3 regions of the Bradyrhizobium sp. Bra78 genome follow, and region 2 is predicted to be linked to each of the others. Evidence: predicted binding sites of a transcription regulator. Region 2 holds the regulator's gene; each other region holds the start of a gene.
The links. The regulator LexA, encoded in region 2, represses DNA repair genes until DNA is damaged. The targets are predictions, from matches to a motif close to TGTTCNNNNTGTGTTCNG.
Positions count from the first base shown of each region.

Region 1: OC450_RS06060 (DUF3072 domain-containing protein) is a predicted target of LexA. The motif match lies at 3,128-3,145, and genes of this name have one in related genera.
Region 3: OC450_RS20895 (YifB family Mg chelatase-like AAA ATPase) is a predicted target of LexA. The motif match lies at 4,569-4,586, and genes of this name have one in related genera.

Region 1 covers NZ_JALJRE010000002.1:448,516-455,696, forward strand. Annotated here, with positions in the region: gene OC450_RS06040 (universal stress protein) at 1-113, opposite strand, end outside; gene OC450_RS06045 (Do family serine endopeptidase) at 323-1,870, shown strand; gene OC450_RS06050 (hypothetical protein) at 2,140-2,502, shown strand; gene OC450_RS06055 (DUF6496 domain-containing protein) at 2,508-2,807, opposite strand; gene OC450_RS06060 (DUF3072 domain-containing protein) at 2,897-3,091, opposite strand; gene OC450_RS06065 (hypothetical protein) at 3,207-3,428, shown strand; gene OC450_RS06070 (hypothetical protein) at 3,447-3,629, shown strand; gene OC450_RS06075 (hypothetical protein) at 3,764-4,000, opposite strand; gene OC450_RS06080 (hypothetical protein) at 4,096-4,353, opposite strand; gene OC450_RS06085 (hypothetical protein) at 4,507-4,728, shown strand; gene OC450_RS06090 (HWE histidine kinase domain-containing protein) at 4,725-6,215, opposite strand; gene OC450_RS06095 (HAMP domain-containing protein) at 6,230-7,181, opposite strand, start outside.
Region 2 covers NZ_JALJRE010000010.1:247,755-254,935, forward strand. Annotated here, with positions in the region: gene OC450_RS22935 (GAF domain-containing protein) at 74-1,015, opposite strand; gene OC450_RS22940 (hypothetical protein) at 1,242-1,679, opposite strand; gene lexA (transcriptional repressor LexA) at 2,264-2,965, opposite strand; gene glp (gephyrin-like molybdotransferase Glp) at 3,142-4,353, opposite strand; gene OC450_RS22955 (hypothetical protein) at 4,579-4,785, opposite strand; gene OC450_RS22960 (HAD-IA family hydrolase) at 4,918-5,550, opposite strand; gene OC450_RS22965 (alpha-hydroxy acid oxidase) at 5,559-6,692, opposite strand; gene OC450_RS22970 (S41 family peptidase) at 6,995-7,181, shown strand, end outside.
Region 3 covers NZ_JALJRE010000009.1:131,702-138,882, reverse strand. Annotated here, with positions in the region: gene OC450_RS20920 (type II and III secretion system protein family protein) at 1-1,198, shown strand, start outside; gene OC450_RS20915 (CpaD family pilus assembly protein) at 1,269-2,003, shown strand; gene OC450_RS20910 (CpaE family protein) at 2,000-3,289, shown strand; gene OC450_RS20905 (tetratricopeptide repeat protein) at 3,308-4,093, opposite strand; gene OC450_RS20900 (PilZ domain-containing protein) at 4,173-4,418, opposite strand; gene OC450_RS20895 (YifB family Mg chelatase-like AAA ATPase) at 4,645-6,183, shown strand; gene OC450_RS20890 (hypothetical protein) at 6,282-6,755, shown strand; gene OC450_RS20885 (PAS domain-containing hybrid sensor histidine kinase/response regulator) at 6,881-7,181, shown strand, end outside.

The DNA.
Region 1 (7,181 bases), on a different contig from region 2:
ACGGCGACCGCGTCGATGTGGGCGTTGAGGTGCGCGGCCAGCGAAATCGATCCGTCGATCACGGGGCGCATAGGACGTTCGGTCGGGACGTGAACGAGAATGTCTTTGTACATGGCGCGCCTCCTATGGACATCATCCGTTGGCCGCAGTCTTTCACTGCGCAGGGGGGCCGTGTTGAGCTGCATCAAACGTGCAACCGCGATTTGGGCCGCGGCGCTGGCCGCATCAACTTTGCCAAGATTTAATCGCGTGGACGGGACGCTGTAAGGTGGTCACCGCCATGTTGGGTACAAGGCGACTCACCCTACATGGACATTTCGACATGAACGATCGCGTCAATTCCGAAACCCCCACGTTTCGCAAGATCCTGAGGCCGCGCGGGCTTGCGCTGCTCGGCACCGTCGCCGCGCTTGGCGTGGCCGTGCTGGCGACCGCTCCCGGCTCTTCGCCGTTCAGCGTGAGCTCCTTCATCGCACCCGCTCAGGCCGCGGAGGCCGCCGCGACACCTCCGGGCTTCGGCGATCTCGTCAGCAAGGTCAAACCGGCCGTCATCTCGGTGCGGGTCAGAATCGACCAGGACAACGACAAGAGCGCGATGCTGCAACAGAACCGGATGGATTCGGACGAGGACTCGCCGTTCGACCAGTTCTCGCGGCAATTCGGCTTCCGCGGTCCGGGCGGCATGAACGGCATGCCGCGCCAGCGCCACCAGGTGATCACGGGCGAAGGCTCCGGCTTCTTCATCTCGGCCGACGGCTATGCCGTGACCAACAACCACGTCGTCGATCACGCCGAGTCCGTACAGGTGACCATGGACGACGGCACGATCTACACCGCGAAGGTGGTCGGTACCGATCCGAAGACCGATCTCGCTCTGATCAAGGTCGATGGCAATAAGGATTTTCCGTTCGTCAAATTCTCCGACCAGAAGCCGCGCATCGGTGACTGGGTGGTGGCGGTAGGCAATCCCTTCGGCCTCGGCGGCACCGTGACGGCCGGCATCGTTTCGGCCAGCGGCCGCGATATCGGCAACGGGCCTTATGACGATTTCATCCAGATCGATGCGCCGATCAACAAGGGCAATTCCGGCGGCCCGGCCTTTGACATGAACGGTAATGTGATCGGCGTGAACACCGCGATCTTCTCGCCCTCCGGCGGCTCGGTCGGCATCGGCTTCGACATTCCGGCCTCGACCGCAAAGCTCGTGATCGCACAGCTGAAGGACAAGGGCGCGGTTACCCGCGGCTGGCTCGGGGTGCAGGTGCAACCGGTGACGTCGGATATCGCCGACAGCCTCGGCCTCAAGGAGGCGCGCGGCGCGATCGTCGACAACCCGCAGGACGGCAGCCCGGCGGCGAAGGCGGGCATCGAGGCCGGCGATGTCATCACCGCGGTGAACGGTACCGCGATCAAGGACTCCCGCGATCTCGCCCGCACCATCGCCGGCCTGGTGCCGGGCACGTCCGTGAAGCTCGATGTCCTCCACAACGGCGGAAGCAAGACGGTGACGCTCGCGCTCGGCGAGTTGCCGAACGATCGGCAGGCCCAGGGAAGCGGCAAGGCCGATGACGGCAAGACGCAGCCAGGCGCCGGCACGCCGCGCCTCGGGCTCAGTCTGGCTCCGGCCGGCGACGTGCAGGGCGCCGGTCAGAAAGGCGTGGTCGTCACCGAAGTCGATCCGGAAGGGCCGGCCGCGCAGCGCGGCATCCAGACCGGCGACGTCATCCTCAATGTCGGCGGCAAGGCCGTCGCCAATATCGGTGATGTCCGCTCGGAGCTGGCGCAGGCGAAATCATCCGGCAAGCGCAGCGTGCTGCTGCAGGTGAGGAGCGCGGAGGCGACCCGGTTCGTCGCGGTGCCGCTCGCGTAAGTCGAATTTCGATCGGCGCAAATCAAAAAGGCGGCCCTCGGGCCGCCTTTCTCTCGTTCGCCTTCAGGATGACCGGGCGCCCGCAGATAACATTCTCGTTAACGGCAGCGATGATGACCCGGTTCGTCCGAAAAAGCCGTGTTCGCACACCACAGTTTCGAGATGGTGCAAGGACTCGGCGGCAACGAAGCCGCCGAGCGGTTGCAAAGCGTGGAACCTCCCGCCGCCTCGTGGAGCCGGCCGGTGGTTCGCATTTGATCGGTGCCGACATGGATCGATTGAAGGTCTCGCTGAGGAGTGCGCTGCTCGTGGCGCCGTTCGTGCTGTGGGGCGGAAACGCGCTCGGGCGTGACGACGGCCGCTACGCGGACTCACCCCTCAAGCCGTGGTTCGACAGCCTGCGCAGCCATCTCGGTCCGTGCTGCTCGGACGCGGATGGATTTGCCGTCGCCGATCCCGACTGGGAATCGCACAACGGGCACTATCGCGTGCGGCTCGACGGCGAGTGGGTGGAGGTACCGGACGAAGCCGTGATCACCGAGCCGAACCGGGCCGGCCGCACAATGGTGTGGCCGGTGAAAACCGCGTTCGGCATTGCGATCCGCTGCTTCATGCCTGGCAGCATGATCTGACAGAGTCAGCGCGACCGTTTGGAGGATTTGCGCTTCGGCTTCGAAGTATTCTTCGAAGTCTTATTGGATGTCTTCTTGGCAGTTTTCCTGGCAGTCTTCTGCTTCGAGGCCTTCTTCGGGGCCTTCTTGCCTTTCTTGCGCGCCTTCGACAGTCCGATCGCGATCGCCTGCTTGCGGTTCTTCACGCGTCCGCCACGACCGCCGGGCCCGCTCTTTGCGGTGCCCTTCTTGTAGCGTCGCATCTCGCTTTCGACATCGCTGCCGGAGCTACGTGAGTAGCGGCGTTTCTTTGCCTTGCGCGCCATGCATTGTTCTCCCTTTGGCCGAGGAGAACCATCCGGGAATGGCATGGTTCCGAAACCGGGCAGGCAGCGTTCCGGATGCGCGATGCAGCCTAGAAGGAATTCGCCAATTCGATCTCGGCTTCCAGCACCTGGATGCGCCGTGCCGCCTCGCCGAAGGACAGACCCCGCGCATATTGCGCGGGTTGATACGCCTCCTCGCTCAGCCGTTTCAGCCTGAGGCCCTGCGCCCTGGTCATCTGCTCGGCGAGGAAAGCCCTGGCGTCGTATTTACCCTGAACCTGCATGTCGCGTCTCCGTCCTGAAATCGTGGCTTGACTATATGTTCTTATTTTGTTCTAACAAGCCATGGACAACAGAATTAATGAAATTCGACGCAAAATTAGCGCCTTGAGGCTAGAGATGGCCGATGTCGAGGCGTCCGTGCGCGAGCTGGTCGACCGCGATCGCGACTGCGCAGAGAAGGCCTCGGCGCAGATGGATCTGCGCCGGAAAATCAACCTGCTGATTGGCGAATGGAAGGCTGCAGGTGGCGGCGATGTCCTGCCGAATGTCCGCGACAGGGTACGCGTTCGTTCCGCGAAGACATCAGGCAACCCCCTGCGCGTGATCGCGCGCCGCTGAGAATTTTGGGAGCGCGCGGTGGAGGAAGACCCGGACGCCTACCGGATTCTGAAATTACGCGCCGAAATTCTCGAACTGGGCTCCGCGATCCGGCAGTTGCGGCGCGAGGCGCTCGACGATGCTGCGGCCCAATTGTTGATCGCGCGCAAGCGGGCCAGGCTCGAACACCTCGTCAAGGCATGTTCTTCGGACGCTCCCTGACATCCGACGCAGCAAAAGCGTGCGCGCGCTCGATTCGCGTGGCGATCATCGATGTCGGATGCCGACAGGAACGCCGTGCTTCACGGTGACAAGAAAGCCCCGCCGTGGCGGGGCCTTCTCGGTTGCGAATCCACTTATTTCGAGCTGCTCGGCGTGTTCACACTGCCGGCCTGATTGGTGCCCGGGCCGACATTGCCTTGGCTCGAGGGATTGGCAGCACCGCTGGATTTCGTGTTGGCGCCCGTGGTCTGCGACGACGATGACATCGAGGATCCATGTTTCGCCTTGTGCGATTTGGCCTGCACTGCGAACGGCGCCGCGGCGAGGCCGGTTGCCAACATCATTGCGAGGGCGAGCTTGGTCGACTTCATGCGCGGGAACTCCCTGAGTTAAATTGACGCAGGCAGCCAACCGCCATTCGGCGCGGGAGTTCCGGACAAAGAGAATTTCGCCCCTCACGCGTGCTTCAAGATTGCTTGTCCTCTACGAGGATGAATACGGCGCCGGTGAGCGTCGCGCCGATCGCGAACGTCGTCACCAGGGTGAGGGCGAACACTACGACGGCCTGGGTTCCGCCATGACTCAGCAGGTTGGCGACGGCCGGATTGGAGAGAATGAGCGCGAGGCCGAAAACAAGGCCGAGCGCTGCCCCCATCAGCGCATGTGTCATCAGCTTGATGAGCCCGGTGGGAGAGATCAGGTCCGACGACTTTTTCGCGCGCATGGGAACTGCATCCCGATCTGGCATACGAACGCAGACGATATCCGCTGGTTCCATCCGGATGGAGGACCGGATGGAGGAATTGTCATTGCCCGCTTCATCCGACGTTCATGCCGGGCCTGCGAGGATGAACGCCACAACACGGGAACATCCGATATGGGCAAGGTAGTCTTTCTTTACCGCTCGCTGGCCTATCGAAACGCCGCTGCGGACATCCTTCGCAAGGCACGCAAGCTGCCGCGCGGAGCCGAGCGCAGCGCGGCTCGCCGCTATGCACATGCGCTGCGCGATCTCGCCCGGACAGAAGCCTGGCTCGAAGGGCGCGTCGCGCGCGACCGGCGGACGGCGCAGCGCATGACGAGTGCGGCGTCCGGCTAACCGGATGCGCGCTGCAATTCGGCGGAGCCTGCGGCTTCGAATTTGCCGGGTGCGGTTGTCGCGGCAGTCTTGCGTGTCAACGGCACCTCCAGGCGGCACAACAGGCCTTCGGCGCGCCAATCGAATTGCGCCTGCCCGCCGAGCTGGGACTCGACGCTCGCAAGCAGGCTCCGCGTACCGAAGCCGCGGGATTTCGGAATCCCGACCAGCGGGCCGCCGGATTCCTCCCAGGTCAGCGTGAGCAGCTCGTCCTCGACCTGCCAGCCGATCCCGAGGCGTCCCGACCGCGTCGAGAGCGCGCCATACTTCGCCGAATTGGTGAAAAGCTCATGCAGCGCCAGCGCCAGCGTCTGCGCGGTCGCCGGCAGCAACTGAACTTCGGGACCTGCCAATTTGATCTGTCCGCCGAGGGAATAGGGCGCAAGCTCCTCGTCGATCAGCTTCGAGAGTTCGGCGCCCTGCCAGCTCGACAGCGACAGGATCGTATGCACGCGCGCCAGCGCATTGATGCGTCCCTCGACGGCGCTGACATAGGCCTTGACCTCGTCGGCGCGGGTGAGGCGCACGATCGATTGCGCGAGCGCCAGCGCATTCTTGGCCCGATGATCGACTTCGCGTGCCAGCAGGTTCTGCCGCTCCTCGGCGCGCTTGCGTTCGGTGATGTCGACCGTCACGCCGCTGACGCGCACGACCCTACCGCTGTCGTCGACCGTGGCGGCCGCCGTGCCGACACACCAGCGCACGTCGCCATCCGGCCGCACAATGCGGAACTCCGTTTCGTAGGCGCGCGTGCCCTTGTTGAATTCGGCGATCGCCTTGCGCAGCTGATCGACGTCGTCGGGATGCAGCAGTGCCTGAACGTTGGCCGGGTTGACCTCGAAGCTGTCGGGGCCGACACCAAAGATACGATATTGCCCCTCGTCCCACATCCAGTCGCCGGTGATCCAGTCCCAGTCCCAGGACCCCATCTTGCCTGCGGCGATCGCCATGCTGCGCCGCTCTTCGCTCTCGCGCAGCTTCGCGGTGGAATTCTCCAGCTCGGCGGTGCGCGCACGCACGCGGTCCTCGAGATCCTGGTTCAGCCGCTCGAGTTCGCGCGTCTTGCGATAGAGCTCGGCAAACACCTTGACCTTGGCGCGCAGCACCTCCGGCACGACAGGCACCGGCACGTAATCGACCGCGCCCATTTCATAGCCGCGCAACCGGTCGATGTCGCTGACCTGAATCGCCGAGATGAAGATCATCGCCGTCTTCTGGAAGCGCGGATGCTCGCGGATCATCGCGGCGAGCTCGAAGCCGTCGAGCTCGGGCATGCAGACGTCGACAAGAATCACCGCGATCTCGGTCTTGAGCAGTAACTCCAGCGCCTCGCGGCCCGACGAGGCGACCACGAGGTTCTCGCCGAGCTCCTTCAGGATCACCTCGTAGGCGAGCAGCTTGGCCGGCTGGTCGTCGACGAGGAGGATGTTGACCTTTTCGTGGTCCATTCGCAGATCCAAACTCAACGGTGCAGCCACATGCGGATCGCAAGCAGCAATTGATCGGTGTTGACGGGTTTGGCGAGGTAGTCGGACGCGCCGGCCTCCAGGCATTTCTCGCGGTCGCCCTTCATCGCCTTGGCGGTCAGCGCGATGATCGGAAGGCGGGCGAAGGCCGGATTTTCACGGATGACGCCGATGGTCTGGTAGCCATCCATCTGCGGCATCATGATGTCCATCAGCACGATGGCGATTTCCGGATTGGATTCGACTAGGGTCACCGCCTCGCTGCCGGTCGTGGCCGTCAGCACCTTCATGCCACGCCGTTCCAGCACGCTCGACAGCGCGAAGATGTTGCGGGCATCGTCGTCGACGAGCAGCGCGGTCCTGCCGATCAGGTCTTCGTCGGAACTGTTCAGCTTCTCCAGCATGCGCTGCTTCTCGACGGGAAGTTCCGTGATCACGCGGTGCAGGAACAACGCGGTCTCGTCGAGCAGGCGCTCCGGAGATTCCACACCCTTTACCACGATGCTGCGCGCCATGGTGTGGAGTTCCGCATCTTCCTCGGCCGACAGCTCGCGGCCGGTGAAGACCACGACCGGAACGTTCGACAGCGCGTCGTCGTTGCGAATCTGGTCCAGTACATCGAAGCCGCTCATGTCGGGCAGCCGCAGGTCGAGCACGACGCAATCACAAGGCGACTCGCGCAGCATCGAGAGTGCGTCGGCGCCGGTGCCGGTCGTCACGATCTCGATGTCGTCGTGATGCAGCAGTTCGCGGATCGAGAGCTGCTCGGCCTCGTTGTCCTCGACGATAAGCAGCCGCTTGCGCCGCGGTCGCGCATATTCCTTGATCTGCGTCAGCGCGGCCGAGACGCCCTCGGTCGTCGTCGGCTTGTTGACGAAGGAGAAGGCCCCGCGCGCCAGCGCATGCTGGCGGTCCTCGTCGAGCGTGATGATCTGCACGGGGATGTGG
Region 2 (7,181 bases):
GGTTTTCCGAAAAGGTCATGCTCAAACAAGAACGCTAAAGCGCGATGATGATTCATCGCAATCTCATCGCGCTTTAGAGGTACCAGGCCAGCACGGCTTCGAGCGTGCTGTTGCCGATGACCGGCAAGGCCACCATCCGGCTCAGTCCGGATGCGCAGGCCTCAGAGCCGGCGGCCGAGCCGTCATGCGCGAGCTCGTCGTTGAGCGCGGGCATGCCGGTGGCCCAGGCGCCACCGATGCTGCCTTCGCCCCTGGCGATGGATTTTCCTGCATAGAGCGCGGCGAGGTCGGTCTGCGCACTGCAATCGCCGGCGCGAAAGAACAGCGCCGAGCGGGTCTCGTTCGGAACCCATATCTCGAAGCGTCGCGCGATCGGCGTGGCTTGCGCGGAGAGGAATGTCAGTACCCAGGTATGGTCTACGCCGGTCCGATAGGGAACGCCGACGCCCAGATTGATCCCGACCTTGGCCGCGTCCTCCCAGCGCAGGAAGCTCTTCGCATCGTGCAGGTCCTTGATGATCAGCGGCAGCCCCGCCTTCCAGGTCCGCCCGGGCAGGCCGAAACCGCGCGGAAATTTGGTGTGGCGGGAGTTGAATTCGAACATGTCGGCGGTGCCGTAGTAGCCGTCGACGAGCCCCATCTCGTGGGAGACGTCAGGGTCGTTGTGCCAGAGCTCGATCGCGCCGACATGGGCCTCTTCCTCACCGCAGAACAGCACCATGACGGCCTGGAGGAATTCGCCGGCGAACACGGGCACCGCCACCCCACAGGTGAGGCCGGCTGCGAGGGCCTGATCGGTACGCTTGAAATAGGAGTTGGCGAATTTGGTGAGGATCACGGGGTGGCCGGAGGCCCAAGCCTTGCCGGGAAGGCCCTCGTCATATCCGAAATGCAAGCCTTCGCTGACGGCCTTGAACGCGGACAGCCCTTCGCCGTAGAGGCCGCCACCGAACTCCAGCCGCATGCGCGTCCGGTCCGGCACCCAGAGTTCAACGACGCGAATGAAGGTTTTCATCGAGCATGTCCGCCGTCTCAAGCCTTGACAGCATCGGTCATTTGGCTGTGTGGCGGACGTTCAAAATTCAGGCAGGGCGGCTCAAACTTCGTGCGGCGGGAAAAGCGCAACGGCTTGGTCGATCCGATCGGATTTCGCGGGGCGCAAGCCATACCGTCTCGCCGGCCACGGCCGGCGATGGCAATTCGATCCTGGCCTCCGACCTTGCGGCCGGAAGCGGCTGTGTTCAGCCGATCGGCAGCCGGGTAATCGTCGGCTGTCTGTCGGCAGTGATCTGCGGCTTGTGCTCGCGTTCGCCGGCCGGCTGCTGCGTCACCGGCAGTTGCAGCACGGTTGCGTGCTGGCCTTCAACGAGCTGCGTTACCAGCACGTATTTACCGTCGGGGAATTCGATCGCGTCATGATGGCGATCGGGAATGTGCGGATCGATCTTGCCGAACTTCCCGACGCGGGAATTGATGGTGCGCGTCCAGATCCAGCGATTGTCGTAGCGGACGTTGTCGGCAAAGGCGAGCTCCGTTCCCGGCAGCAGGCAGACGGCAACTGTCGGATCGGCTGCGGACGCAAAGCCGCGCGTGGAGGTGCCGCGGAAGGTTGTCGTGACGATCGTCTCGCCGACTTCGGCGGGGCGCGACGCGACGGCATGCAGGCTGTAGTCACACATCGGGTGCTCCTCTTGCGAAGACAGCGACCCGCGTCTCTTATCGAGGCGCAGGCCTCTATCAGAGTTCAAGCACGCAACGGTCTGCTTGGTTGTAGGCAAATCTGCGGCTGGGATCCGCAGGCCACGATCACATTAACTTTCCCGAATCCAATAGGAACAAAGCCTCTTCCCGTGCATTCTGCAGGCGCGTGTCAGCGCCCTGAGGGGGCCGACCATCCCGAATAATGCCAGCTCGGTTGCGACGGCAGGCGATTGCATTGCGGCCGGCGCGGGCTCGTTCGCTAACCGCCACCTTTGCAGACAGGGCGAGGCGGTTGTGCGGCGGCTTGCGACGCTGATACTGCGATCAGCGCCGCCGCGACTGTGCTCAAGACGATCTGGCGCATGGCTGTTTCCTCGAGCTGCTGAGGCCGCGAAGCGGTGCTGCTTCATGCGGCGTGCCGAGGATGAAGCGCCGGAGGAGGGGCCGGATAATCTGCGCGAAACCAGAAAGACTACCCAGCGGGAGCGGACAATCGTCCGCTCCAATCGTCGATGGCGATCGTTGCTCATGCGAGCGCGGATGCGCCGGATACTTTCCGGTATCAGTATTTCCGGTACAGGCCGATCAGCTTGCCCTGAATCTTCACCCTGTTGGGCGGCAGGATGCGCACCTCATAGGCCGCGTTGGCGGGCTCGAGCGCGATCGAGGCGCCGCGACGGCGGAAGCGCTTGAGCGTCGCTTCCTCGTCGTCGATCAGCGCCACCACGATGTCGCCGGTATCGGCACTCTCGTTGCGCTGGATCAGCGCCATGTCGCCGTCGAGGATGCCGGCCTCGACCATGGAATCGCCGCGCACTTCGAGCGCGTAATGCTCGCCCGAGCCGAGCATGTCAGGCGGTACGCTGATGGTATGGCTGCGGGTTTGCAACGCCTCGATCGGCGTGCCGGCCGCGATGCGGCCCATTACCGGCACGGCAACGGGGCGTTCGCCCTCGTCGGCAGACAGGCTTGAGCTCGCGCGGACCTTGCCGAGGTTGCCCTCGATGACGCTCGGCGTGAAGCCGCGGCGGCTGCCGGCGGCCGCCTGGAGCTCGGGCAGCTTGATGACTTCGATCGCGCGGGCGCGGTTGGGGAGGCGACGGATGAACCCGCGCTCCTCGAGCGCCGTGATCAGGCGGTGGATGCCCGACTTCGAGCGCAAGTCGAGCGCATCCTTCATCTCGTCGAAAGAAGGCGGCACGCCGCTTTCCTTCAGACGTTCACTGATGAACCGCAGAAGCTCGTATTGTTTGCGCGTTAACATCTCGACCTAAGTCCCCCGGTTGATGTCGTTCGATTCCGAGACGCTGAATTCAGCAATATGCCGCGACATGCTCGAAACAAATCATGAACGGACACTATATGTTCGATACATGTTCCGCAACTGCTTAATTTACCGTGAACAGAGCAAAGTTCGCGGAACGCGCATTGGCGGGACGCTCAGACGGGGAGCCGCAACACTTCGCAAGGCGAGCCCGTCTCGGCTTTCGGCGCGAACGGTGCGCGCACGAGAAGTGCCTGTGCCGCAGCGAGATTCGCAAGCAACGAAGAATCTTGATGGCTGACGGGAAGGGCGACGAGCGTGCCGTCGTCGCGCTGCTCCAGACGTGCGCGCAGATAGTCCTCGCGCTGGTCGTTGGCGCCGACGTCGCGGCCGAGCACGGCGCGCTCGCGGTGATGATGAATTGCGGCCCGGCCCGACAACGCGCGAATCAGCGGCACCATGAACAGGAAGGCGCACACATAGGACGACACGGGATTGCCGGGCAGGCCGATCACAGCCATCGCGCCGAGCCGTCCATGCATCATCGGCTTGCCTGGCCGCATCGCGATCTTCCAGAAGGCCATCGCGACGGCTTCGTCCCTCAGCGCCTGCTGGACCAGATCGTGGTCGCCGACCGATGCGCCGCCGGTAGTGATGAGGACGTCTGCGCCGCTCGCGCGCGCGCGGCGGATGCCGGCGGTGGTGGCCTCCAGCGCGTCGGCGGCAATACCGAGGTCGACGGTTTCGGCCCCCTCGCTGCGAGCCAGCGCATGCAGGGCATAGCCGTTGGAATAGACGATCTGGCCGTGACCGGGCGTGGTGCCCGGCATCACCAGCTCGTCGCCGGTGGCGAGGATTGCGATCTTCGGACGGCGGCTGACGGCGAGGTGGGGGTGATTCATCCCGGCGGCGAGCGCGAGGTCGCGCTCGGTGAGCTGGCTGCCCTTGCGCAGGAGCACGTCGCCCTCGCGGAAATCGACGCCCGCGGGGCGGATGTGCCGGCCGGAGATCGCGGCTTCCTTGATCGTGATGCGCTTGCCGTCAGCGACGGTGTCCTCCTGGATCACCACGGCATCCGCGCCATCGGGAACGACGCCGCCGGTGAAGATCCGCACGGCCTCGCCGGCGCCGACCGATCCTGCGAACGGCCGGCCCGCGGCGACCTCGCCGATCACGGCGAGGGTCGAACCGATCGTTGCGGCATCGGCCGCGCGCACCGCGTATCCGTCCATCGCCGACATTGCCTGCGGCGGCTGCGTGCGCCGCGCGACGACGTCGCGCGTGAGCACGCGATGGTAGGCGTTGTCGAGGGAAACCGTCTCCTCCGGCAGCGGATCCGCACCCGCCAGCACCGCGGCAAGCGCGTCAGAAACCGGCATCAGGGCCACGGCGAAAACTCCTGCTCGGCGCGTTCGGGCGAATGTTCCGCCAGTCTTCTAGCCGAGCGCGGGCGCAGAGGCAAAACAGCTGAGCGGGCGTAACTCAGCTCGCTGCTCACACTGCACTTGAGGGCGAGATCAGGCCCGTCGCGGCATGGTCCCGAGAACGAGACAGATCGGCAGAAGCGTGGCCATGGCAAGGACGATCATGGCGAGCGCCACGGCCAGCATCGGTCAGCTCCTCGCCTGTCCATCCGGACTGCCGTCCAGTGTGACGTCGGGAGCTTTTGGACCTTGATCCTTGTCGGGCAGCGGATCGGCCTGAGATTTCAGGTCGGCGGCCTTGCTGATCAATTTTGCGGAGAGGTCAGAATCCGAGGTGGTTCTGGCGAATTTCATCAGCAGGGAGGCCTGCTTCGTGAGGTAGGTTTTGCCCAACACGTCGATCAATCCGATGTAGAATTCCCAACGGACTAATGAGTCCCGAGACGGGCATTCGTTCCCGGAACTCTGTACAAAAATGCACAAAGTCTTTTGGTTCCTCGCCGTTAGGCGAAATAGGTCCCGAAACGGTCAGATTCCCAGCGCCGTGAGGGCATTTCCAACGTCGCGGGGGGAGGTCACATGGACCGCCGTCAAGCCGCGGGCTCGCGCCCCCTCGACATTCTCGGCGAGGTCATCAAAGAACACGATGCGCCCGGCGGGTACGCCGATCGCGGAGACGACGTGGTCGAAGGCCTCGGCATCCGGTTTGCGCAGACCGATGCTGGACGACAAATACAGCTCGTGGAAATGGCCTAGCACGTCGGCATATTCCTTCGAGAAATAGTCCACATGGGGACGGTTGGTGTTGGAGAAGGCGTAGAGCGGCATCCGCTTCGCCGCCCGCGGCAGCAGCTCGGCGATGTCGGGCATCTCGCCGGCGAAGATCGCGTTCCAGCCCTCCAGGAACTGCGCATCCGAGATGCCGATCCCGAGCGAAGAGCGCAATGAGGCGAAATAATCCTCGTCGCTGATCTTCCCCATCTCGTGCAGCCGATAGGCTTCGCTATCCCGCACATAGCGCGCGACGATGGCGTCGGGCTTGCAGCCGGCATGGCCCGCCCAGCAGGCGATCGCCCTGGAGAAATCGATATCGAGCACCACGCGGCCGAGATCGAACAGAAGCGCATCCGCGCTGCCGGGAGAGAGCGGTGTCACCTGCATCCTTTCACTCAGTATCGATATGGCTCGTGATCGAACAGCGGAAACGCGCTGAACACGCTCGGCGCGTTGGTTGCGGCCGCCTGGTGCAGGCAGGATTTGTCGACCCCGGCGAACGAGGTGGCACCCAGCAGGCCGAGACAGCGCAGCACTTCGTCCTCGAGCAACTCCAGCATCCGCGCCACGCCGGCTTCGCCGGCCGCCGCCAGCGCCCAGCATTGCAGCCGGCCGATGCCGACGAGGTCGGCGCCCGCGGCGATGGCCTTGACGATGTCGGTGCCGCGGCCGAAGCCGCCATCGACCATGATCTTGGCGCGGCCCTTCACCGCGTCGACGATCTCGGGCAGCAAATGCATGGCGCCGCGGCCGTGATCGAGCTGGCGGCCGCCATGGTTGGAGACGTAGATCCACTCGACGCCGTGATCGATCGCGATCTGCGCGTCCTCGGCGGTGGCGATGCCCTTCAGGATCAGCGGGATATTGAACTTGTCCTTGATCATCTTCACGGTCCGCCACTCCAGACCCTTCTGGTAGTCGCCGCCGGTGGCGCGCAGGCGGCTCTCCCGAACGTAACGCTTGGCGATGTCACGTTCGCGACGGCTGTAATGGGCGGTGTCGACCGTCAGGCAGAAGGCGGCATAGCCGTTCTTCTCGGTCCGGCTGACGACATCGGCGACGAAGGCATCGTCGCCGCGGACATAGAGCTGATAGATTCGCAGCGCGTCGGGGGCGGCTTCGGCAGTCTTCTCGAGCCCGGGCTCGGACACCGAGCTCAGCATGTGCGCCGCACCGAACGTGCCGCAGGCGCGTGCAACGCTCGCCGCGCCATCCGGATCGAAGATCTCCAGCGCGCCGACGGGCGCGAGCACCAGGGGCAGGCGCATCCTGCGGCCGAAATGCTCGACCGTGCCGTCGACCTTGCGAACGTCGCGAAGCACGCGCGGGCGGAAGGCGATCTCGTCCAGCGCCATGCGGTTGCGGCGCATCGTGGTCTCGGTCTCGGCGGCGCCGACGATATAATCCCAGGCATTCTGGTTGAGATTGGCACGCGCTTTGCGGATGAATTCGTGCAGATTCTGGAACGGCTCGTTGCTGGCGCCGAGTTCGACGTTCCTTTCCGGCCGGATGCTGGGTGCTTCGTTCATTGTTATCCTCCCGAGAATTTGAAGCCTTGTCTGATCGCCTAACCCGTCCGGCTCTGCAAAACCATCCTAAATTGGGTATGACTGCGCGGCGTGGCCGGTCCGCCGATTCCCGCCGCGCCCGAACGGGTTCTGCAACGTTGCCAAAAGGTTAGGTTCGAACGACGGGATTTTTTCGGTGTAACCGCCGGCGTGGCATCCCGGCCTTGAAGAAACCAGAATGGTATTGTGAGAAACAGGCTGGATCGCCATTTGCATGGCGGCTCCCAGCCCAACCGAAGCGCGAGAAAAAGGCCAGCCTATCCATGCGGAAAACCCTGCTGTTCCCTCTGGGCGCGCTCACGGGAGCGTGTCTGACCCTTCTGGTAGCCAGTCCGCACGGCGGCGTATGGGCAGCACGGGCGGCAGCGAGTGCGGATGACGCCTATTCCAAGCTCAATTTGTTCGGCGAGGTGTTCGAGCGGGTGAAGGCGAGCTATGTCGAAAAGCCCG
Region 3 (7,181 bases), on a different contig from region 2:
CGCCTACATCATCGGCGGCCAGGTTGGCCAGACCAACGTCGTGTTCTTCGCCGCCGACGGCCAGCAGGTCGCCGCCTACGACATCGCGGTGAAGCGCGACCTCAACGGCATGCGAGCCGCGCTGCGCCAGTCGTTGCCGGGCGTGCAGATTGAAGGCGTGGGCGACAGCGTGATGCTGACCGGCTCGGTGTCGAGCCCGGTCGAGGCGCAGCAGGCGGGCGACGTCGCCGCAAAGCTCGTCGGCGGCTCCGAGAAAGTGGTCAACAACATCGTCGTGCGCGGCCGCGACCAGGTGATGCTCAAGGTCGTCGTCGGCGAGGTGCGTCGCGACATCGTCAAGCAGCTGGGCGTCGATCTCAGCGCCAGCCTCAATGCCGGCACCGCGGTCGTCAATTTCAACAATTCCAACCCGTTCTCGGTCTCCGGCGGCCCGCTCGTCAGCAGCAACGGGCTGGGCGTCGCCGGCCTCGCCAAGGGCGTTGCCACGGTCAGCGCCACGATGCGCGCGATGGAGAGCGCCGGCGTGATGCGAACGCTGGCCGAGCCGAGCCTGACGGCGATCTCCGGCGAGTCCGCCACCTTCATCGCCGGCGGCGAATTCCCGATCCCTGCGGGCTATTCCTGCGATCCGGTCACCCACGTCTGTACCACCCAGATCACCTACAAAAAGTTCGGCATCTCCCTGAGCTTCACGCCGGTCGTGTTGAGCGAGGGACGCATCAGCCTGCGCGTGATGACCGAAGTCTCGGAGCTGTCGAATCAGAACGCTATCTCCGTGACACAGGCGGTGTCGGCCAGCTCGACCAGCTCGATCACCATCCCTTCGATCCAGACCCGCCGCGCCGAGACCACGCTCGAGATTCCCTCGGGCGGCTCGATGGCGATGGCCGGCCTGATCCAGCAGCAGACCAAGCAGGCGATCAACGGCCTGCCCGGCGTCGATCAGGTGCCGATCCTCGGCGCGCTGTTCCGGAGCCAGGACTTCGTCAACAACGAGACCGAGTTGATGGTGATCGTGACGCCCTACGTGGTGCGCGCGGTCGCGCAGAAGGAATTGTCCCGGCCCGACGACGGCTTCGCGCCGGCCTCGGATGCACAGACGGCGCTGCTCGGCCGCATGAACCGCCTCTATGGCATCGCGCGCCGCGTCGATCCCATCGCCGGCACGCCCGGTGATTTCGGCTTCATCATCGACTGAGACGAGCGGACGGCTTCGGGGAATGGGGCAAAATGCGGGGCAAGAGACGGGGCAAGAGGGGGATGAGGCGATGACGAAGACCATGGCCGATCGACGTCGCAATCTGAGCATCGCGCTGGCACTGACGGGGCTCTCCGTCGTGCTCGGCGCCTGCAACACCACCGGCGAGATCGTCACCCAGACGGTGCCGACCGACTATCGCCAGCGCCACCCGATCGCGGTGCAGGAAGCCAAGAAGTCGATCGTGATCTTCGTCGGCAAGGCTCGCGGCGGCCTCTCGGCCGCGCAGCACTCGGACGTCGCCGGCATTGCCCGGGACTGGGTGCGCGAAGGCACCGGCTCGGTCGTGGTCGACGTGCCGGTCGACACCGCGAATTCGCGCGCGGCGGCTGCGACCTATCACGAAATCCGTTCCGTGCTCGCATCCGGCGGCGTGCCCTCGCGCGCCATCGTCCAGCACCCCTATCGGCCCGAGGATCCCGGACTGCTGCCCACCATTCGCCTGAGCTATTCCCGCATCGCCGCGGTCGCAGGCCCCTGCGGGCTATGGCCCGAAGACGTCGGCCCCTCCATCCTCGACCCCGGCTACAACGAGAACCGGCCGTATTTCAATCTGGGCTGCGCCAGCCAGCGCAATCTCGCGGCGATGATCGACAACCCCGCCGACCTCGAGCAGCCGCGGACCGAGACTCCGGCCTATACCGCACGTCGCGACATCGCCTTTGAACGCTATCGCAAGGGCACGCCGATCGCGACTCCCAACCCCGAGGCTGACAAGGCCAAACTCAGCGACACAGGCAGATGACAAGCGTCCACGACGAAGAGGCGGACGATCCGCAGCACCCCGAGGAACACATTGCGCCGGTTCCTCGCATCTCCGTACAGGCGTTTTGCGAGACCGAGCAGACGCTCGCCGCCGTGACTGCGGCCGGGCAGGATCGCCGTCTCGCCAAGGCGCATCTCACCGCCAAGGACGGTGGTCTCGCCGCGGCGATCGAAGTCTATGAAACGATGCCGACGCCGAATGTCATCGTGATCGAATCCGACGGCACGCGCGACATCCTCGAGGGACTCGACGATCTCGCCGGCGTCTGCGATCCCGGCACCCGCGTGGTCGTGATCGGCAATCCCAACGACACCGCGCCCTATCGCGAGCTGGTCCGCCGCGGCGTCAACGACTATGTGGTGGGCCCGGTCGAGACGCTCGACGTGGTCCGCTCGATCTGCAGCCTGTTCTCGGCGTCCGAAACCATCATCACCGGCCGCGTCATCGCGGTGGTCGGCGCCAAGGGCGGCGTCGGTGCGTCCACCGTCGCGCACAATGTGGCCTGGACCATCGCCCGCGACCTCGCGCTCGATTCCGTCGTGATCGATCTCGACCTCGCCTTCGGCACCGCGAGCCTCGACTACAACCAGGATCCGGTGCAGGGCATCGCCAACGCGGTGCTGTCGCAGGACCGGCCGGACACGGCGCTGATGGAGCGCCTGCTCGCCAAATGCACCGAGCGGCTCAGCCTCCTTGCTGCGCCCGCCACCCTTGACCGCGTCTACGACTTCGGCGCCGAGGCCTTCGACGCGGTGTTCGACACGCTGCGCATGACCACGCCCTGCATCGTGCTCGACGTTCCCCATCAGTGGTCGGGCTGGACCCGGCGCGCGCTGGTCAACGCGGACGACATCGTGATCGTGGCCGAGCCGGACCTCGCCAATTTGCGCAACACCAAGAACATGCTGAGCGTGCTGAAGGCGGCGCGGCCGAACGACCGGCCGCCGCTGTACTGCATCAACCAGGTCGGCATGCCCAAGCGGGCGGAGATCGAGGTCAAGGCATTCGCCAAGACCATGGAGAGCCAGCCGATCGCGGTGATCCCGTTCGATTCGAAACTGTTCTCGGCCGCGGCCAACAACGGCCAGATGATCGCGGAGGTCTCCAAGAGCCACCGCACCACGCTGCTGTTCCAGAACATGGCCAACCGCCTCGCCGGACGCGGCGAGGTGAAGAAGCCGAAGCGCTCGCTGCTCGGGCCGCTCCTCAAGAGGCTGAAGGCCAGGTCGGGGCGCGCATCCGCCCCGCATCGCAAGGCGTCCTGACGTGCGCTGCGCGGCGGGCTACTTGTCCGCCCGCTGCTGCTTCTTCGCTACCAGCTGCCGCAGCGCCGCGACTTTTGCCGCGGCCTGATCCGGCGGCAGGTCGGCCTTTACGATGGCCTCGGCCTCGGCCTGCTTTCCTTCCAGTCCCAGCACGAGCGCGAAATTGGCGCGCACGCGGGAATCGGCGGGATTGCGCTCATGCGCGCGGCGCATGGTTTCCTCGGCCCGTGGCAGATTGTTCTGGAGCATGTAGGACAGTCCGAGATTGGACAGGACCTGCGGCTCGTCGGGCACGATCTTCAAGGCGGTCGCATAATATTGCTGCGCCTCGTCGTTGCGGCCGAGCTGATCGAGCGCAGCGCCTTGCGCCGACAGGATGCGCCAGTCGGGATCCTCGGGCGTATGCGCGCGGCTCAGCACATCGAACGCCTGCTGGAAATTGCCGCTGTCGGCGAGCGCGCGGCCATAGCCGGCGAGCAGCGCCTTGTTGCTGGAATGGGCGAGCACGGCCTGCTCCAGCACCGCGACCGCCTGCGCACGCTGTCCGGTTGCGCGCAGGGCCTTGCCGTATTCGAGCGCGGTGTTGGGGTCGCCGGGCCTCGCGCGATAGCGCTCGCGCAATGCGTCCATGTCCGGCTTCATGTCCGGCCTGGCGTCGGCCCTGTCGGCGGTTTCCGACTTGCCGCCGAGCGCGCCGGTGATGTCCTCGATGCCAGTGGTCTGGCAACCGCCGAGGGCAAGGATCAGAAGCGCGGAAAACAGATATCTCGCCGTAGGACAGGCAACGGACAAACGCTTGGACATACTCTGATCACTCGGCGACTGATCAGAGATGCTTACCGATTAACGCTAAAGTCCGGTTAAGGCCGCGGCCTTTACGAGCCTAGTCGGTGAATTCGGCACCGAATTCGCAGCCGATGCGCCAGCGCAGGCGGCACTGGCGGGAATAGTCCGGCGCGAAGATGATGGTGAATTGCGGCGGCACTTCCAGAAACTCGGCCACCACTTTCACGCCACCATCCGAAATATCCGTGATCGTGCAGTCCCGCGGCAGCGAGCCCGCGCCAAAATGGATCTTGGCAAGCCGCGTACACACTCGTCGTTCGCTTCTCCGGCGATTTGCAAGCATTTGAATTGTTCACCCGTTAGACCACGGCCCATCCCGCACCCCAAGGAGTAGCGGACATTCGTTGGGATGTGCTGAGTGGGGTCGTTCGCATTCGAGACGTAGTGTCTCCACCGCGTTTACGATGGGTTAGGGCTTTAGGGCCTCCAAACCTGTTCCCGTATTGTTCTTGCGGACACTCCCGCGCTCTGCTACCCTCGATTGTGCAAGAGGGCAGGCTGGTTCGGGCATGGTTCAGCGGGTTTCCACCGTCGCTTTTGAGGGGATCGAGGCCCGTGCGGTCGACGTGCAGGTGCAGGTCGCACCGGGCTTGCCGGCCTTCGCCATCGTCGGCCTGCCGGACAAGGCGGTGTCCGAGGCCCGCGAGCGCGTCCGCTCGGCGCTGATCGCCTCGGGGCTGGCGCTGCCGGCCCGGCGGATCACCGTCAATCTGGCGCCGGCCGATCTGCCCAAGGAAGGCAGCCATTACGACCTGCCGATCGCGCTCGGGCTGATGGCGGCAATTGGCGCGATCCCGCCGGACGCGCTGACCGGCTTCACCGTTCTGGGCGAGCTCGGCCTCGACGGATCGATCGCGCCGGTGGCCGGCGTTCTTCCCGCCGCGATCGGCGCCAATGTGCGCGAGGAGGGGCTGATCTGCCCGGCATGCTGCGGCTCGGAAGCGGCGTGGGCGAGCCCGGACATCCAGATCGTCGCTGCAAGCTCACTCATCCAGATCGCCAACCATTTCAAGGGCACGCAAGTGCTGTCGCGGCCTGTTCCGAAGGTGCACGAAGCCGCGGCCTCGCCGCTCGACCTGCGCGACATCAAGGGCCAGGAGAGCGCCAAGCGCGCATTGGAGATCGCGGCCGCCGGCGGACATCATCTGCTGATGATCGGCGCGCCCGGCGCCGGCAAATCGATGCTGGCGGCGCGGCTGCCCTCGATCCTGCCGCCGCTGTCGCCGGGCGAGCTGCTCGAGGTCTCGATGATCGCCTCCGTTGCCGGCGAGATCGAAGGCGGCGCGCTGACGGCACGGCGTCCGTTCCGCTCGCCGCATCATTCCGCCAGCATGGCCGCGCTCACCGGCGGCGGCATGCGCGCAAGGCCCGGCGAGATCTCGCTCGCGCATCAGGGCGTGCTGTTCCTCGACGAGCTGCCCGAGTTCGACCCGCGCGTGCTGGATTCGCTGCGCCAGCCGCTGGAGAACGGCGAGGTCTCGGTGTCGCGCGCCAATCACCGCGTCACCTACCCTGCCCGCTTCATGCTCGTCGCCGCGATGAATCCCTGTCGCTGCGGCAATGCGTTCGAGCCCGGCTATGCCTGCAAGCGCGGCCGCATCGACCGCTGCACCGGCGATTACCAGGCGCGCATCTCGGGGCCGCTGATGGATCGCATCGACCTGCGCATCGAGGTTCCCGCCGTCACCGCAGCCGATCTGATCCTGCCGCCGCCGGCCGAAGGCTCGGCCGAAGTCGCCGCGCGCGTCGCGGCGGCGCGCGACATCCAGATCGCGCGTTATGCGGATGCGGGCCTGCCGCGTGTTCGCACCAATGCGGAAGCACCGGCCTCCGTGCTGGAACAGATCGCCAAGCCGGACGCACAGGGCCAGAAGCTGCTGCGCGATGCCGCCGAGACCATGCGGCTGTCGGCGCGCGGCTATCACCGCGTGCTGCGGGTGGCGCGCACGCTCGCCGACCTCGACGGCAGCGAGAAGATCGGCCGGCTGCATCTGGCCGAGGCGCTGTCCTACCGCGCACTCGCGGAGGATGTGCGCCAGATGGCCTGAAGGCCGCGCGCGTCAACCCGGCGGTAACGAGTTTCCTTTACGCTCTGCAAACCATAAGGCCCATCAGTTCCCGTACAGGGCCCGGCGAGTAGCGTGTCATGTTGCGTTTCAAGGTCCTGGCCTCGGTCATTCCCCTGTTGGCGGCCGTAGTGTTCGCACGCAGTGAGACCGGATCGGTCTCGCATCCCTGCATCGCCCTGGGCGAAACTTCGGTCGAGCTGACGTCGCTGTTCTGGACCGCCGGCATGCATGTCGCCTTCACCGAAGACCCCGCGCGGGCCACGGTGCGGGTCCAGATCACCGACGATGCGGACGCGGCGGACTTCGCCGTCGTCGACGACGGGCCCGGTTCGGAATCGGAGTCCTGCCAGGCCAATCCTTCGACCCGCCTCATCTCGATTGCCGCGCAGCCCGTCGACGGCGGCCAGGTGATCTATCTCTCCACCGAGGGACCGGCGGATTACCGCATCTATGTGCGCTCGAAGACGTTCTCGCAGCGCGAGGCCGCGGCCCTGATCGTCGGTGCTCGCGGCGGCCACCGCCCTCTCCCGCTGCAGGCCGCCTCGCTCTGACGCATTAACACCTCGTCAACCCTGTTTGGAGGCAGCGGCGAAGCCTCAAACTGTTCGCAAGGTCGAGGCGACATCGTCGCAGGCGGCGGTGGCGGAATTTCGCAAAAGAGTCGGGGTCGGTGGCGATGGGTCGGACGTTCCGGATCAAGGTGCGCATGCGCCGCTTCAGGCGGCAGCATCCCCGCATAGCCTTCGCGATTCGCTCCTTCATGATCTTCTCGGCGACGTTCGGCGGCGCCTATGGTTTCGTCTCCGGCAGCCGGTCCGAGAATTCCGGCTATGATCCCAACACCTTTGCGATCGGCGCGAGCTTCCTGTTCGCGCTCGCCTGCCTCGGCCTTGCCACGCTCAGCATGCGGCTGCGCTTCGTCAACAAGCGGATGCGCTCGCTCGCCGCTCACAACGAGGCGCTGATCGACCGCAATT